Rhizobium sp. SSA_523: one gene and its partners. The protein of the gene in region 3 interacts with the protein of the main gene of each other region in a pairwise test. Links are inferred from orthologs where the notes say so. Each region holds a gene or a part of one and is shown on either strand. Other genes may lie near its edges. The genes, in order: QTJ18_RS03715, trkA and ptsN.

Evidence for each region.
Region 1: the proteins of ptsN (region 3) and QTJ18_RS03715 interact in binary tests that used the Escherichia coli proteins (3 or more experiments, as listed by UniProt). The link is inferred for Rhizobium sp. SSA_523 from one-to-one orthologs.
Region 2: the proteins of ptsN (region 3) and trkA interact in binary tests that used the Escherichia coli proteins (3 or more experiments, as listed by UniProt). The link is inferred for Rhizobium sp. SSA_523 from one-to-one orthologs.

Annotation. Positions count from the first base shown.
Region 1 is NZ_CP129381.1:512,649-518,855, forward strand. Bases 1,397-4,603 are described here. They hold QTJ18_RS03715 (sensor histidine kinase), read left to right. Parts: upstream 1,397-1,730; coding sequence 1,731-4,403; downstream 4,404-4,603. Other genes in these bases: kdpC (potassium-transporting ATPase subunit KdpC), read left to right, coding at 1,397-1,722; QTJ18_RS03720 (response regulator), read left to right, coding at 4,422-4,603. Also shown: potassium-transporting ATPase subunit KdpB, read left to right, coding at 1-1,150; more of kdpC, read left to right, coding at 1,153-1,396; more of QTJ18_RS03720, read left to right, coding at 4,604-5,111; QTJ18_RS03725 (LacI family DNA-binding transcriptional regulator), read right to left, coding at 5,156-6,151. UniProt on the Escherichia coli protein: Member of the two-component regulatory system KdpD/KdpE involved in the regulation of the kdp operon. KdpD may function as a membrane-associated protein kinase that phosphorylates KdpE in response to environmental signals.
Region 2 is NZ_CP129382.1:871,162-877,091, reverse strand. The notes cover bases 1,762-4,691. They hold trkA (Trk system potassium transporter TrkA), read right to left. Parts: upstream 3,950-4,691; coding sequence 2,573-3,949; downstream 1,762-2,572. Other genes in these bases: ntrX (nitrogen assimilation response regulator NtrX), read right to left, coding at 4,002-4,691; hfq (RNA chaperone Hfq), read right to left, coding at 2,165-2,407; hflX (GTPase HflX), read right to left, coding at 1,762-1,803. Also shown: QTJ18_RS12605 (hypothetical protein), read left to right, coding at 1-422; more of hflX, read right to left, coding at 463-1,761; more of ntrX, read right to left, coding at 4,692-5,366; QTJ18_RS12580 (sensor histidine kinase NtrY-like), read right to left, coding at 5,356-5,930. UniProt on the Escherichia coli protein: Part of the constitutive potassium transport systems TrkG and TrkH. May regulate the transport activity of TrkG and TrkH systems. Binds to NAD(+) and NADH.
Region 3 is NZ_CP129382.1:3,193,473-3,199,199, forward strand. Bases 1,415-4,141 are described here. They hold ptsN (PTS IIA-like nitrogen regulatory protein PtsN), read right to left. Parts: upstream 3,147-4,141; coding sequence 2,682-3,146; downstream 1,415-2,681. Other genes in these bases: hrcA (heat-inducible transcriptional repressor HrcA), read left to right, coding at 1,415-1,720; grpE (nucleotide exchange factor GrpE), read left to right, coding at 1,913-2,557; hpf (ribosome hibernation-promoting factor, HPF/YfiA family), read right to left, coding at 3,218-3,790; rpoN (RNA polymerase factor sigma-54), read right to left, coding at 4,063-4,141. Outside these bases: rph (ribonuclease PH), read right to left, coding at 1-454; more of hrcA, read left to right, coding at 623-1,414; more of rpoN, read right to left, coding at 4,142-5,619. UniProt on the Escherichia coli protein: Seems to have a role in regulating nitrogen assimilation.

The DNA of each region.
Region 1 (6,207 bases), on a different replicon or contig from region 3:
CGGAGATGTCGACACGCTGCTTCTCGACAAGACCGGCACGATCACCTTCGGCAACCGCATGGCGAGCGATTTTTTGCCCGCGCCAGGCGTTACGGCCGCCGAACTGGCCGAGGCGGCGCTTCTCGCCAGCCTTGCAGACGAAACGCCGGAAGGCCGCTCCGTCATCGCGCTCGCCACCGGGACTTTCGGCATCGCCCCGCCGGCCGCCGCTTTCGACAAGGTGATCCACTTCACCGCCGAAACCCGGTTGTCAGGCGTGGACAAAGGCGAGCGGCGGCTGCGCAAGGGTGCGGTCGATTCCATTCTGCGCTTTGCCGGTCTGACGGAACAGGAGGCTCCGGCCGCCTTTCTCCGGGCTGTCGAACAGGTCGCCCGCAGCGGCGGCACGCCTCTCGGCGTCGTCGATGCGAACCGCCTGCTCGGCGTCATTCACCTGAAGGATGTCGTCAAGCCCGGAATCAAGGAGCGTTTTGCCGCCCTCCGCGCCATGGGGATCCGGACCGTCATGGTCACCGGCGACAATCCGGTCACCGCAGCGGCCATCGCCTCCGAGGCCGGGGTCGACGATTACCTTGCCCAGGCGACACCTGAAGACAAGCTCCAGTATATCCGGCGCGAGCAGCAGGGGGGCCGTCTGATCGCCATGTGCGGCGATGGCACCAATGATGCACCGGCGCTGGCCCAGGCGGATGTCGGGGTTGCGATGCAGACCGGCACCCAGGCCGCCCGCGAGGCCGCCAATATGGTGGACCTGGATTCCAGTCCGACAAAACTGATCGAGATCGTCGAGATCGGCAAACAGCTTCTGATGACCCGCGGCTCGCTGACCACGTTCTCGATCGCCAATGACGTTGCCAAATATTTCGCCATCATCCCGGCCCTGTTCGTGGCGACATACCCGGCGCTTGACGGCCTCAACATCATGCGCCTGGCCTCGCCGCAATCGGCCATCCTTTCGGCGGTCATCTTCAATGCTTTGATCATCATCGCCCTGATCCCGCTTGCGCTCAAGGGTGTTGCCTACCGGCCCGCCGGCGCCGCATCGCTGTTGCGCCGCAACCTCTTCGTCTACGGGCTTGGCGGGCTTCTCCTTCCCTTTGCCGGCATCAAGATCATCGACCTTGCCGTCAGCGCCCTCAATCTGGTGTAACCATGCTGAACCATGTCAGACCCGCATTCACGCTTTTCCTCGCCTTCACCGCAATCACCGGCCTTGCCTATCCGCTGGCAATCACCGGTCTGGCGCAGGCCGTCATGCCGGAGGCCGCGAATGGCAGCCTTGTCACCCGCAACAATACCGTCATCGGTTCGTCGCTGATCGGCCAGGCCTTCGCGAGCGATCGATACTTCTGGCCGCGTCCCTCCGCCACCAGCCCCTCGCCCTATGCCGCCAACGCCTCCTCCGGCTCCAATCTCGGCACGACCTCGGCGAAATTGCGCGACCGGGTCGCGCTCGACCTGGAACGGCTGCGCGCGGCGGGCTTGGCAACGCCTGTTCCGGCCGACGCGGTGAGCGCCTCCGGATCCGGCCTCGATCCCGATATTTCGCCCGACTATGCGCGCGCGCAAGTCGCACGGGTTGCGGCGGCGCGCGGGCAGGACGAAAAGACGATCGGTCCGCTGGTCGATCGTCTGATCCGCAAACCGGATTTCGGCTTCATCGGCGAACCGCGTGTGAATGTGCTAGAGCTCAACCTGGCACTGGATGCCCTGAACGAATGAGAGACTGAATGGCGGACGACGACCGCACTCACACCGGCCGGCCGGATCCGGACGCCCTGCTTGCCCTGGCGAAACAGGATCGCCGGGGCAAGCTGACCGTTTTCCTGGGCATGGCTCCGGGAGTCGGCAAGACTTATGCTATGCTGTCGCGGGCGCGCCGGCTGCGGTCGGAGGGCGTGGATATCGTCGTCGGCCTGGTGGAAACCCATGGCCGGCAGGAGACGGCCGAACTGATCGACCGGCTTGAGGTGCTGCCGCGCCGGCAAATTTCGCATCGCGGCGGGGCGCTGGCGGAGTTCGATCTCGATGCTGCCCTGCTGCGCCGGGCGCGCATCCTCATCGTCGATGAACTTGCCCATTCCAATCCGGAAGGCAGCCGTCATCCCAAGCGCTACCAGGATATCGAGGAATTGCTGGAAGCCGGCATCGACGTCTGGACGGCGCTCAATATCCAGCACCTCGAAAGTCTCGGCGACCTCGTCGGCCAGATCACCGGCGTCACCGTTCGCGAACGGGTCCCGGATGTCGTGCTGAAGCGGGCGGATGAGGTTCTGCTCGTGGATCTGCCGCCGAGCGAGCTCATCGAGCGACTGAAGGAGGGAAAGGTCTATTTGGCCGACAATGCCGGCCGCGCCATGGATCGCTTCTTCCGTCTCGGCAATCTGACGGCCCTGCGGGATCTTGCGCTGCGCCGCGCCGCCGATCGTGTCGATGATCAGATGGTCGATTACCTGAAGCAGAACGCCATCGAGGGGCCCTGGGCCACCGGGGAGCGTCTGATCGTCTGCGTCGGTTCTGATCCGCTGTCGGAAAAGGTCGTGCGGATCGCCGCACGGCTTGCCTCCGGCCTGAACGCGCCCTGGATCGTCGTTTCGATCGAAAGGGCGGATCAGGAGGTGGAAACGCCGGAGCGGCTGCAGGTGCTGGATTCGATCTTCCGGCTTGCAGAGCAGCTCGGGGCCGAAACCCGCCGGGTGATCGGTCATGATTTCGTCGACGAAATTCTGAAACTCGCGCGCCGGGAGCATGCCACGCAGATCGTGATCGGCGCGCGCCAGCGAGGCGTGCCGGCGCGGTTCTTCCAAAGGTCGCTGCCGGATGCGCTGGCCAGACGGGCATCCGGGCTTGGCATTCATCTGGTGACCTCCGACACGCCGGAGATGCAGCGCCGACCGAGAAGAGCCCGCAGACTGGACGCGCCCGCGGCTTTGCGATCTACCCTGATCGCGCTCGGTCTGGTGATGCTGACAACCTTTGCGGGGCGGCTCTTCGAGACCATCATGCCCTTGCCGAACATCTCGCTGATCTTTCTTCTCGGCGTCCTCGGGGCGGCGGCACTCGATGGTTATGTCGGCGCGCTGCTTGCCGCCGCTTTCTCGACGCTTGCCTATAATTTCTTCTTTATCGATCCGCTCTACACCTTCACCATTGCCGCGCCGCACGAGGTCTTCGCCCTCTTCGTCTTCCTGGCCGTCGCCGTGGTGTCCGGAGGCTTCGCCTCACGGATCCGCCAGCAGGCGAGCGTGGCCGGCATGCGGGCCACGGCGCTCCAGTCGCTCTACGACTTTTCCCGCAAGCTCGCCGGTACGGCAAAGCGCGATGACGCGGTCTGGCTGGCTGTCTCGCAATTGCAGGTGAGCCTGAAGCGCTCCGTCGTCTTCCTCCTGCCGAGCGAGGGCGACCTGCAGATGGCCGCCGCCTGGCCGCCGGACACAGAGCTGGATGTGACCGACATGGCTGCGGCGCGATGGGCGCAGAGCCGGCGGGAGACTGCCGGTGCGGGCACAGGAACGTTGCCGAACAGCCGGTTTCAGTTTCGCCCGCTTCTGGGGCCGCATGACATTGTCGGCGTCTGCGGGATCGCCCACCTATCCCGCGACTTCGATCTCAACGAGGAGAGGGCGGTCGCCGCCGTTCTCGACCAGACGGCAATTGCGCTGGACCGCGCCCGGTTGGCCGACGAGACGCTCGCGCAAGCCGCCAAGCTCGAAGGCGAGCGCTATCGCGAGGCGCTTCTGTCGTCCATCTCCCATGATCTGCGCACGCCATTGGCAACGATCACCGGTGCGGCCACGAGCCTCAGCGCGCTCGGCGACCGCATGGATGCCGAAACTCGGCGGGATCTGCTGGCCTCGATCGAGGAGGAGAGCGGCCGTATGAGCCGCTTCGTAGCAAACCTCCTGGATATGACCCGCATCGAGGCCGGGACCCTGAAACCCAAGCAGGATTGGATCGATGTTTCGGATGTCGTTCAATCGGCGGTGGAGCGAATCCGCAAATATGTCCCGGACGGTCTCATCGAGACCGGCATTGCACCGGACCTGCCGCTCATCCGCGGCGATAGCGTGCTGCTTGGCCAGGTGCTTTTCAACCTTCTCGACAATGCGGTCAAATATGCGGGGCACGATGCGATCAAGGTCTTTGCACGGCGCGATGGTGCGCAGGTCATCATCTCCGTCACCGATCTTGGCCGCGGCATTCCGCCGGAGGATCTGGACCGGATCTTTGAAAAATTCTATCGAAGAGGCAAGCCGGACGGCCGGGCACCCGGCACCGGTCTCGGTCTCTCGATTGCCCGCGGTTTTGTCGAGGCGATGGGGGGAACGATCCATGCCGAAAGCCCCGCCTTCAAGAAGAAGGGGACCCGCATCGTGCTGCGGTTTCCTGCCGCGGATGAATAACAAGGGATAGTCGTGGCGATGAGCCTGCCCCGCATTCTGGTCGTCGACGACGAGCCGCAAATCCAGCGCTTCCTCAAACCCGCCCTGTCGGCTGCCGGCTATGAGGTGATCGAGGCCGGCACGGGCGGCGAGGCCTTGAAGGCCGTGGCAACCAGATCCCCGGATCTGGTCATCCTGGATCTCGGCCTGCCGGACATGGACGGCAAGGATGTCATTGCCAGCTTGCGCGGCTGGAGCAATGTGCCGATCATCATATTGTCGGCGCGGGACCGCGAATCCGAGAAGGTCGATGCGCTGGATCTCGGCGCCGACGATTACATCGAAAAGCCTTTCGGCATCGGTGAACTCACCGCGCGCATCCGCACGGCCCTGCGTCACGGCAATCGGCAGGATGCGATCCCCACCATCGTGGAGGCGGATGGTCTCACCATCGATCCCCTGCGGCGACGCGTGTCTCGGGCGGGCGGGCTCGTCCATCTCACGCCCAAGGAATATGATCTGCTATTGCTTCTGGCGCGGCATGCGGGTCGCGTCGTCACGCACAAGATGCTCCTGACCTCGGTCTGGGGACCGGCGCATGGCGACGACCTGCATTATCTGCGCGTCTTCATCGGGCAATTGCGACAGAAGATCGAGCGCAACCCGACCGAGCCTGCCATTGTCCGAACGGAACCGGGGGTCGGCTATCGCCTGATCAGCGACCAGTAGGACCAAGCGCGGCGGATACGCTATCTGGCCGAGCCTTTCCAGGCTCAGCCGGCTCGGATGGACGAGCGCCAGATCAGTTCGGCCCGAAGCTGGATGCGCTCCTCGCCTTCCTCCGCCTGCGATAGCCAGCCAACCGCCTGTCGGGCAATCTCCTCCACAGGCTGGGCGAAGGTCGTCAGATCATAGGAGGTCCAGGAGGCCTGTTCGATATCGTCGAACCCGGCCACGCAAAGCTGCTCGGGAATGCCGACGGCGAACTGCTGGCGGGCGGCATCCATGAAGCCGCAGGCGATCAAATCAGTGGCGCAGAAGACGCCGTCCGGTCGCTCCGGCAGCGTCAGCAGCCTTTGCGCGAGCACGCGGCCGGATTCATAGCCCGTATGGCCAAATCGTGCGACGGTCACTTCCATCCCCATGCTGCGCGCGGCGGCGACGAAGCCGATTTCCCGCGCCACAAGGCTCGGCGTACCGGCCTGTGAATTGGCGAAGCCAAGCCTTCGGCAGCCGGCGCGGACAAAGGCCGTGACGATCCGCTGGGCGGCTTCGGCATCATTGAGGTTGATCCGCAGAGGGCCGGCCTGATCGTCGTCCCGATTGATGAGGACGAGCCTTTGCCCACTCTTGAGGCAGAGCTGGGTGATCCGTTTGTCGGGCAGGCCGGACAGAATGATGGACGCATCGGCCCGGTAGCGGATCGCCTGGCGCAGGGCCAGATCCACGCTTCCGTCTGAGCGATCCGTATTGATCAGCATGGCGATCTTGCCGGACAGCTGGAGTTGCTGAGTGATTGCCCGGATCAGGGCAGAGCGGTAGGGCGTGCCCATTTCCGAGACGATGAGGCACACAATGCCGCTCTCATTGCGCATCAGGCCGCGCGCCAACTGGTTGACGTGATAGCCGAGCGCTTCTGCAGCCTCGAGCACCTTGCGCCGCGTCTCCGCCGAAACGCTGGCGCCTGGCGTGAAGGTTCGCGACACCGCTGAGCGGGACACGCCCGCACGCTCGGCGACCTCCTGTGCGCTAACGAAGACCCTGCTCATGTTCTTACCGACGGTTGTTTCCTGGGCGACATCTGTCGCACAGACTTGCAATCTTG
Region 2 (5,930 bases), 2.3 Mb from region 3 along the record:
CCCTGAAAGCGCTGATGGCGGAGAAAGCGGCGACGCGTTTCATCGATCTCGGCTCCGGCCTTGGCGGTGTCGTTCGCGCGCTCGATGGAGATGGTCGATGCGCCCGGGGCGTCGAGACGGCTCCCATGAGCTGGTTGATCGGCTGGTGCCTGTCGCGCCTGCAGGGTCGCGGCGAGATCCTGCGGCAGGACCTCTGGAGCACCGACCTTGCGCAGGAGGATATCGTCTATGCCTTCCTATCGCCCGAACCGATGCCGAAGCTCTGGGAGAAGGCGAAACGCGAGATGAAGGCGGGAAGCCACTTCGTCTCCAACAGCTTTGCCGTTGACGGCATTGATCCCGACGAGGTCTGGGAACTCGCCGATCGGCGCGGCACCCGGCTTTTCATCTACCGGATGAGCGCCGAGCACCACCTGCCGTGACAGCAATTCGTCACGACAGGATCGCACGGCCGTGGCGGCCTTACCGCTCCCAGTCTTCCTTTGCCGGCACGGGGAACAGGCCGAGCTTGCGCTCCAGCGCATTGGCCTGGCTTTCCGACAGACGAAGATCGAAGGCGACCGAACCGTCCTCGCGATCCTCACGCGCCTCAACCATGGCATTTTCATAGACCCAGGACATCAGGGACAGCTGATCCGGCGACAGGACGATCGTCGCTTCGGTCAGGACGCCCGACAGCCGGCGTGAGATCTCCGCCATCAGGGCGTCGATGCCTTCCCCGTTGATCGCCGAAACGGCCATGACATTGCTGCGCCCTGCCGCCTTCTCCGCCATGGCGTCATGCGCTTCCGGCTCCAGGCGGTCGATCTTGTTCCAGACCTCGAGAATGCGCTCTTCGCGTTCCTTCTCGTCGATGCCGAGATCGTCGAGAATGCGCAGGACATCGCCCGATTGCGCCGCATTGTCCGGATCGGACATATCGCGCACATGGAGCACCAGGTCGGCCTCGAGCACTTCCTCCAGCGTGGCGCGGAAGGCCGCCACCAGATGCGTCGGCAGATCGGAAATGAAGCCGACCGTATCGGACAGGATCACGGTGCGGCCATGCGGCAGCTTCATGCGGCGCAGCGTCGGGTCGAGCGTCGCAAACAGCATGTCCTCGGCCAGCACGCCGGCGCCGGTGATCCGGTTGAACAGCGTGGATTTGCCGGCATTGGTATAGCCCACCAGCGCGACGATCGGATGGGGCACCTTGCGCCGCTTGGCGCGGTGCAGCTGGCGCGTCCGCACCACTTGCTCCAGCTCGCGCTCGAGCTTCAGGATGCGCTCCTGCAGCAGCCGTCGGTCGGCCTCGATCTGGGTTTCGCCCGGACCGCCCATGAAGCCTGCGCCGCCGCGCTGGCGCTCCAAGTGGGTCCAGCTGCGGACAAGACGGCCCTTCTGGTAGTTCAGGTGGGCGAGATCGACCTGCAGCGTGCCTTCCTTGGTGGAGGCGCGCCGGCCGAAGATTTCCAGGATCAGCCCGGTGCGGTCGATGACCTTGGCCTGCCATTCCTTTTCCAGATTGCGCTGCTGCACGGGCGTCAGTGGATGATCGACGATGACGAGGCCGGCATCATGCTCATCCAGCAGGGCCTTGATCTCCTCGATCTTGCCCGTGCCGATCAGCGTGGCCGGCCGTGGCTGGCTGACCTGCACGATAATGCCCCGGACGATGGTCAGGTCGATGGCGCGTGCAAGGCCGGTCGCCTCTTCCAGCCGGCTCTCATCCGACCGCCGCGGCGCCGGCGTGAGAGCTTCACCGGATGCAGAGGCTGACGCTCTGGGCTGTTTGAGGACCGGCACCAGGACGAGCGCGCGCATATCGTCGCGGCGGCGCTCCATCTCGGGTACCAGAAAGTCTTGTGTCGTATCGCGTGTGGTGGTTATGACCGTCGTCCCGTAAAAACGTCCGGCTCAGCCGGATCTCTGACCTGCGGGCGGAATGGCGAAGGATGGAAGCGGCGTTCGCCGCAAACCGTGCTCTGGCCGCTCGCCTGCCCGCTCCTATCGTTGATCGCAGCGATGGCTCTTGATCGACCCGACCAGACGACACCACGATCCAAACGCCAGAACCGCCGACACTGTCGGCGGTGTTCCTCTGCGGCGGGCCGTCTGCAATCGACGCCCGCACTGACTAGATGGAGATTGTGGGCCGTCGAATCAACCGGGAAGGATCATTCGATCAGGCTGCATTTTCCTCGGTCTCGAACATCTGCAGGGGCTGGCCCGGCATGATGGTGGAGATTGCATGCTTGTAGACGAGCTGCGAATGCCCGTCCCGACGCAGCAGGACGCAGAAATTGTCAAACGAGGTCACCACTCCCGTCAGCTTGACGCCGTTGATCAGAAAGATGGTGAGAGAAATCTTCTGCTTCCTGACCGTGTTGAGAAACAGATCCTGAAGATTTTGAGAACGTTCCGCCATAGCGCCGCTTTCTTCTTTGTTGCCGGCCATTGGGCCGGGATATTGATCACGCTCGGAAGGACAACGCGAAACCCTCTCCTGCCCTCGTCGCCCGAAATCTGGTTAGCAAATCGATCCATTTTCCGCAACGTCGAATAACGGCGCGCGGTTGACCATGCACCGGGATCAGAAATATTGGATCGAGACTCGAAACAGCTGCTCGACATCCTTGACCGATTTGGAAGTGGCAAACAGCACCACCCGGTCACGCGCCTTGATCTTGGTATCGCCATCCGGCCGGATGACGGTGTTGTTGCGGAAAATGGCACCGATGCGGATGCCGGCCGGCAGTTCGAGCTCCCGGAATGGCCGACCGACCAGCGGCGAGGTTTCCAGTGCCTCGGCCTCGATGACCTCGGCCACGCCGTTCTGCACCGCATAGACCGAACGTATCCGGCCTTTGCGGACATGCTGGAGAACCCGCGAAATGGTGACTGCGCGCGGATTGATCAGCGAATCGATATTCAGCGAATTCGACACTTCGCCCAGCGAAGACGAGTTGACGAGGACGAGGTTGGACTTGCAGCCCAGCGCCTTGGCCATCACGGCGCTCAAGACGTTCACCTGATCGCTATTGGTGAGCGTCACCATCAGGTCGGCATCCTGGATATCGGCCTGCTGGAGGATATTCTGATCCAGGGCCGAGCCATGCAGCACCACCGTATGGCGCAGCTTTTCCGACACTGCGGCAGCGCGATCGCGTTCATGCTCGATGATCTTTACGCGCGTCTTCGGCTGCATTTCCTCGATCCGCCGCGCGACATATTGGCCGATATTGCCGGCACCGGCGATGACGATCCGCGCCGCCTCCTGCTCCTCATGCCCGAACAGGCCCAGAGTGCGCCGCGTATGGTCGCGCTGGCAGATGACATAGGCCAGATCGCCGGCCTGCAGCTGGTCGGAAGAGCGGGGCACCGTCAGCCGGCCCTGGCGGAAAATGCCGACGACGGTCGCAATCAGATCGGGAAACAGCTTGCTCAGCTGCTCCAGCGGGGTGTTGATGACCGGGCAGTCCTCCATGCATTCGATGGCGACCATGGCCACATGGTCGTCGGCAAACCGCACGACATCGGTCGCGCCGGGAAAGGAGATGCGCCGCAGCACCATCTTGCCGACCTCGATCTCCGGCGAGATCGTCACGTCGATCGACATGTTCTTGCTGCTGAAGAGATCCGCATATTCCGGCAGAAGATAGCTTTGCGCCCGGATACGGGCGACCTTGGTCGGGACATTGAACAGCGCATGCGCCACTTCGCAGGCGACGATGTTCACCTCGTCGTAGAGTGTCACGGCGATGATCATGTCGGCCTGCTCGGCGCCGGCCTTCGACAGGATATCCGGATGCGCACCGTGCCCGACATAGCCGCGCACATCCAGCGTATCGGTGATGACATTGATGAGCGCCGCCGAGGTATCGATCACCGATACATCATTGTCCTCCTGGGACAAACGCTCGGCAATGCCGTAGCCAACTTGCCCGGCGCCGCAAATGATGACTTTCATGCTCTGCCTTCCTGTGCAGGAGGATGCGCGCCCGCTCGTCGGCGAAGATGGCTCAAACGCCGAGCGACTTCAACTTGCGATGCAGGGCCGAACGCTCCATCCCGACAAATTCCGCCGTGCGGGAGATATTGCCGCCGAAGCGATTGATCTGCGCCACCAGATAGTCACGCTCGAACATTTCGCGGGCCTCGCGCAGCGGGAGTGTCATGATATGATGATCACCCTTTGTCGAGACCTTCGGCAGCATATCCCCCAGATCCTGCGGCAGCATATCCGCCGAGATCGGCGTATCCGGCCCGTCGGTGCGCGCGAGGATCATCAGCCGCTCGATATTGTTGCGCAATTGCCGGATATTGCCGGGCCAATCATGCGCCTGCAGCACGGCCATGGCATCCTCACCGATCTTGCGCGGCCGAATGCCGGCCTGTTCGGAGATCTGCCGCATGAACATGTCCACCAGGAAGGGCACGTCCTCGCGCCGCTCGGCCAGCGCCGGCACCTTGACCGGAACGACCGCCAGCCGGTGATAGAGGTCTTCGCGGAAAATGCCTTCGGAGATCAGGTTTTCCAGATTGTAGGCGGTGGAGGAGATGATCCGGACATCGACCTTCACGCGCTTGCTGCCGCCGACGCGCTCGAACTGCTGGTCGACGAGAACGCGCAGGATCTTGTTCTGCGTTTCGCGGGGCATTTCGCCCACTTCGTCGAGATAGAGAATGCCGCGATGGGCCTCTTCCAGCGCGCCGATCTTGCGCGGCTGGCCCGGGCCGCCCTCGGTGCCGAAAAGGGCGATCTCCATGCGGTCCGGCGTGATGGTCGCGGCATTCAGCGCCACGAAGGGTCCGGCGGCGCGCGCCGACTTCTTGTGGATCATGCGTGCCACGAGCTCCTTGCCGGAGCCGGATGGGCCGAGGATCATGATGCGGCTATTGGTCGGCGAGACCTTCTCGATCGTCTGGCGCAGCTGCGAGATCGCCACCGACGTGCCGATCAGTTCGGCGGCATCGCCGGTCCGTTTCTTCAGCTCGAAGACCTCGCGCTTCAGCTTGGAATTTTCCAGCGCGCGCTCGGCAATCAGGATCAGGCGATCCGCCTTGAACGGCTTTTCGATGAAATCGAAGGCGCCGCGCTTGATCGCCGAGACGGCCGTTTCGATGTTGCCGTGACCGGAGATCATCACCACCGGCAGTTCCGGATGACGGTTGCGGATTTCATCGAGCAGCGCCAGGCCGTCCAGCTTGCTGCCCTGCATCCAGATGTCGAGAAAGACCAAGCGCGGCACGCGATCCGAGATTGCCGCAAGGGCGCTGTCGCTATCATGCGCGACCCGGGTTTCGTGGCCTTCATCGGAGAGTATGCCTGAAACGATGTCGCGGATATCGGCTTCATCGTCGACGACGAGAATGTCAGACGCCATATGCAACTTCCTTATTGTCTGTTTCGGCGACCCGGGCCGTGTGGGAGTGCGGCAGGATGACCCGGATCATGGCGCCCTTGCCATGATCGAAATCCACGGGCGCATCATGCAGCTCAAGCTGGCCGCCATGTTCCTCAATAATCTTCTTCACGATCGCGAGTCCGAGGCCGGTGCCCTTCTCCCGCATCGTCATATATGGTTCCAATATGCGGTGACGGTTTTCCACCGGAAGCCCGTTGCCGTTGTCAATCACATCGACGCAGAACTGCTCGCGCGCCGCGTCGAAGGCGGACCGCACCAGGATCTTGCGCCCATCCCGTTCCGCACCGGTCGGAACGGCCTCGATGGCCTCCACGGCATTCTTGATCAGATTGCCGAAGGCCTGCCCCAGCATGCGGGAATCGAACATGCCGATCAGGGGTGTGTCGCCCAGCTCGCGCAGGAACTGGACGTCGCTTGCACCCATTTCCCGCAGGAAAATGGCGTCGCGCAGGATGTCCCGCAGATCCGCCGTTTCCTTGGCCGGTTTCGGCATGCGGGCGAAGGAGGAGAACTCATCGACCA
Region 3 (5,727 bases):
CCTTGATCATCTGCCGCGACTCCATCCATTTCAGGCAGTCGTGGAGCGCCAGCCAGGCCCCGGTAATGGCCGCGGTGCGGGTGCCGCCATCCGCCTGGATCACATCGCAATCCACCGTGATCTGACGCTCGCCGAGCGCTTCCAGATCAACCACGGCGCGCAGGGAGCGGCCGATCAGGCGCTGGATCTCCTGCGTGCGACCACCCTGCTTGCCGGCAGCGGCTTCGCGCTTCATCCTCTCGCCCGTGGCGCGCGGCAGCATGCCGTATTCCGCCGTCACCCAGCCCTTGCCGGAATTGCGCAGCCACGGGGGCGTCTTGTCCTCGAGGCTTGCCGTCACCAGAACATGCGTGTCGCCGAACTTCACCAGGCATGAGCCTTCCGCATGCTTGGAGACATTGCGCTCAAAACTGACTTTGCGCATCTGGTCGGTTTTTCTGCCTGAGGGTCGCATCTGGTTCTCCTGACGGTTCGGTGACCCGCGTCTTAAGGCTCAAGGGCGGCTTTTGCAAAGGAAAAGCCGGTTCAAGGCGCGCCTGCGGGGCGATGGGCGACGAAATCTCTTTTGCCAATGGCGCAGCACGCATTATATTCCATCAATAGCAATCAATGATTGGGTACGATGCGCCAGGGTGACATTCAAACATCGGCAGGCAAGGATAGTGGTTCCGTGCTCGATGACCGCTCGCGCGAAATCTTCCGGCGGATCGTGGAGTCCTATCTGGACACCGGCGAGCCGCTCGGTTCGCGCAATCTGTCGCGCCTTCTGCCCATGTCGCTCTCGCCCGCCTCGGTGCGCAATGTGATGAGCGACCTGGAGGAACTCGGCCTCATCTACGCGCCGCATATCAGCGCCGGCCGCCTGCCGACCCAGACCGGGCTTCGCTTCTTTGTCGATGCCTTCATGCAGGTGGGCGATCTGTCGCCGGAGGAGCGGACGCATATCGAGCGGCAGATCAGGGCGGTGGACCGTGATCAGCCGATGGAAAGCCTGATGACGGAAGCCAGCCGCATGCTCTCGGGCGTCTCCCGGGGTGCCGGCATCGTCATCACCGCCAAGAGCGATCCGGTTCTCAAGCATGTGGAATTCATCCGGCTGGAGCCGACAAAGGCGCTGGCCATTTTGGTCGGCGAACACAACCAGGTTGAAAATCGCATCATCGAATTGCCGGCCGGCGTCACCTCGTCACAACTCACGGAAGCGGCCAATTTTCTCAATGCCCATCTGACCGGGCAGACGCTTCCCGAATTGCGCGGCCAATTGAAGACGCTCAAGGACGAGGTGCAGACCGAGCTGGATTCGCTCTCCCAGGACCTGGTGGAGCGGGGCCTGGCGGTCTGGGCCGGCGACAACGAGGATGGCAAGCCGGCCAGGCTCATCGTTCGAGGCCGCGCCAACCTGCTTCAGGGGCTGGTGGGCACGGATGATATCGACCGGCTGCGCCTCCTCTTCGACGATCTGGAGAAGAAGGACAGCCTGATCGAAATCCTCGAACTGGCCGAGACGGGACCCGGTGTGCGGATCTTCATCGGTTCGGAGAACAAGCTGTTTTCCCTGTCAGGCTCCTCGCTGATCGTCGCGCCCTATCGCGACGACGAGGATCGCATCATTGGCGCGGTCGGTGTCATTGGCCCGACCCGGCTCAACTATTCCCGCATCGTGCCTATGGTGGATTATACGGCACAGCTCTTGAGTCGTCTGACACGCAATCCTCTCTAAGCCGGTTCCGGAAAAGTGCCCACGGTTTTCCGGCCAGAACCGGCGTTGGAACCTTAAACTATGCGGACGCAGCATTGGCAGGCCAATGCAAGTCTGCTTTAGAGCCCTTTGCTTATCCTGAAGCCAAGCCTTGATTTTTTGCCGGCAAACCTCGATATCGGGCTCAAATCCAACCCCTTACCGGAGAACGTCATGACCGACGAGACGAAGAAGAACGGACCTGACGCGTCTGAGAACGAGAACGTCGCGGAAGCTGTCGCATCCAGGCTGGAAGAGGCGGCATCGACGGCTGCCGAGCAGCCGCCGGCGGCGCAGGAGTCGCTGGAGGCGCTGCGGGCGGAAAACGAGCAATTGCGCGACCGCTTCCTGCGGCTGGCGGCCGAGATGGACAATCTGCGCCGCCGCACCGATCGCGACGTCAAGGATGCCAAGTCCTATGCCGTGACCGCCTTTGCACGGGACATGCTGGCCGTTTCCGACAATCTGCGCCGCGCTCTCGACAGCATTCCCGCCGATGCCAGGGAGAGCGGCAATGCCGGCCTCACCGCGCTGATCGAAGGCGTGGACATGACGGAGCGCGCCATGCTGTCGGCGCTCGAGCGGCACGGCGTGCGCAAGATGGAAGCCGACGGACAGAAATTCGATCCGCATTTCCATCAAGCCATGTTCGAAGTCCCCAATCCCAATGTGCCGAACAATACCGTCGTGCAGGTCGTCCAGGCCGGCTACGTGATCGGCGAGCGCGTCCTCAGGCCTGCCATGGTGGGCGTGGCCAAGGGTGGTCCGAAATCCGAAGCCAATGCCGCAGAAGCCGGCGCCGATACCGACAAGGCCTGAGAGAGGGCCGCCGACGGGGAAGGGCCGCCGCTTGGGCGGCCGGACCCTCGGAGACGAGAGCATGAAAAAAGGGCCCGCTTGCGACAAGCGGGCCCTTTTTTCATCGTTCGCGTCGCGCCGCCGCTCAGGCGGCGTTCGAGGCCTGTTCTTCATTGAGAAAGGCATAGATGGCCGATGCGGAATCCGTCGCCCGGAGCTTGGCCACCAGTTCCTGGTCCCGCAGCACCCGTGCAATCCGCGACAGCGCCTTCAAATGATCCGCGCCAGCGCCTTCCGGCGCCAGAAGAAGAAAGACGAGATCAACCGGTTCGTCATCAAGCGCTTCGAAATCGACCGGCGTTTCGAGGCGTGCGAACAGGCCCCTAATCTGGTCGATGCTCGAAAGCTTGCCGTGCGGTATGGCAATGCCATGGCCGACGCCGGTGGAACCGAGCCGCTCTCTCTGGAGGATCACGTCGAAGATTTCGCGCTCTGGAACGCCGGTCAGCTTGGCAGCCTTGGCTGCGAGTTCCTGCAACAACTGCTTCTTGGAGTTCACCTTGAGGGCGGGGATTATTGCATCTTGCTGCAGCAGGTCTGCCAACGCCATTCTTTCCATCCTTCTTCCCCCTTAAGCATGGTGGGGGGTATGGGAGCGTCGCGGACGCTCCCGTCAGGCTTTTATCCCTTGATACTGGCGGCGTCGATCCAGCCAATATTGCCGTCGTTCCGGCGGTAGACAATGTTCAACTGACGCTCCGGATTCCGGAAGAAGAGCACCGGCTCATCCGTCATGTCGAGTGCCATCACCGCGGAAGCCACGGTCATGGTCTTCAGCGGTTTCGAGCTCTCCGCCACGATCGTGGGGGCGAAGTCTTCCGGTATTTCCTCGGCCTCGTCCGGCACGCGGTCCATGACCGTGTAGGCAATCTCCCCATAGCCGTTGGAGGTTGCGCCAGCATGGTGGTCCCGTAGTTTGCGCTTGTAGCGGCGCAAGCGCTTCTCGATCCGCTCGGCAGCGGCATCGAAGCTCACCTGCGGATCGTTCGCCTCTCCTGCGGCATGCAACACGATGCCGGTGTCGAGATGAACCTTGCAATCGGTGGCAAAACGGGACCCTGATTTCTCAACGATCACCTGTCCTGAATAGCCGCCGTCGAAGTATTTGGTAACCGCCTCCCCGATATGGCCCTCAATACGCGTTCTGAACGAATCGCCGATTTCCATATGTTTTCCGGATACACGCACACTCATGGAATTCTTTCCTTCTTGTCGTGACTTGCGTTGACCAGTCTACGTCAAGCGGCTCACGCATCCAAGCGTCTCGGTGAGCGCGGGGGCCGTATTCGGTCGGAAATGCTCTTGATCGCGCGTGACCGTCGGTGAGCGTCTGTCTCTTTCTGTCGATGCGGCGCGCTTCTAGCGGTGCCTCTGGCGAAAGTCAACGCCCCCGCCGGAAAGCCGGCGGAGAAAGCCCGCAATTTGGGCCGGAAACCCTTCATTTCGCGGGGAACATGCGTGCTGCATCAGCCGGCGGCAAGCTTTGCCAAGGCCTTCTTTTCGCGGCGGCGCTGCACCGAAGAGGGGATGTTCATCGCTTCTCGATATTTGGCCACTGTGCGCCGGGCGAGCTCGACTCCGCCCTCTTTCAGACTGTGCACAATATCGTCATCGGACAGAACCGCATCCGGACTTTCCCTGTCGATCAGCATGCGAATCCGATGTCGCACGGCTTCGGCGGAGTGGCTGTCGCCGCCCTCGGCCGAACTGATCGAGACGGTGAAGAAATATTTTAGTTCGAACAGGCCGCGCGGCGTCAGCATATATTTGTTGGAGGTCACGCGGCTGACGGTCGATTCATGCATCTTGATTGCATCCGCGACCGTCTTCAGGTTGAGCGGCCGCAGGTGATCGACGCCATTGACGAGGAAGGCATCCTGCTGGCGGACGATTTCGGCGGCAACCTTCATGATCGTCTTGGCGCGCTGATCCAGGCTGCGGGTCAGCCAATTGGCGTTTTGCAGGCATTCGGACAGGAAGTTCTGATCTTCGCCCTGCCGCAGGACGGTCTTCGACACCGTCTGATAATAGCTTTGATTGACGAGGACACGCGGCAAAGTATCGGGATTGAGTTCGATGACCCAGCCTCCGTCGCCGCCCTCCCGAACAACGACATCCGGCGTGACCGCCTCCATGGTGCCGGTCTGGAAGGCGCTTCCCGGCCGCGGATTGAGCGCCCTGATCTCTGAAAGCATTTCGATCAGGTCTTCGTCATCGACGCCGCAGAGCTTGCGCAGGCTGGCAAAATCGCGCTTGGCCAAAAGCTCCAGATTGTCCAGCAAAGCGAGCATGGCCGGGTCGAGCCGGTCTTTCTGCCGCAATTGCAGTGCGAGGCATTCCTTGAGGGTTCGGGCATAGACGCCGGGCGGATCCAGGCCCTGCAGGGCTGAGAGCACCCGCTCGACCTCGCCGGGCTGCGTACCGAGCCGCTCGGCCACCTCGCCCGTCTCGCCTTGCAGATAGCCGTTTTCGTCCAGAAGATCCGTCAGGTGATGGGCAATCAGCCGGTCCGCGGCCGCGGATAGGAGGAAGGGGATCTGCTGGGCCAGATGATCGGCCAGGGTGACCGTGCCGGCAACGAAATCGTCGAGGTCAAAAGCCTCCGCCGCTTCGCCGCCCGGCATGGATTTCCACTGGCTGAGAAGTTCCGGCGCATCGGGACGCTGTGCCGGCGCATCATCGGGAAACACGTTTTCGAAATCCGAGTCCAGCCGGTCTGCCAGGTCGCCCGCGCTGGTGGTGTCGCGGTCGAACCAGTCCTCGCCCGCATCGGGGGAGGCGAGGCTCTCCTCCGCTGGGGATGCCTCTCTCGTTTCTCTCGCCTCGCGCGGCTCCGGCGGCTCGCCGCCGTTTTCATCGCCGGATGATAGAAATTCGAGCAGCGGGTTCTTCTCCACCTCCTGCGCGATGAATTGATTGAGTTCGATATGCGTCATCTGGAGCAGCTGGATGGATTGCATCAGCTGCGGTGTCATCACAAGGGACTGGGCCTGACGCAACAGCAGGCTGGCGGATAGGGCCATGATGAACGCAAACTCCCTCCGAACCCGAACCCGAACCAAGCGACCGACTGCGCATGCTTCCCGGCCGCTGCGTCGAGAAAAAGCGTCCGCTGACGGGCATTTCTCTGT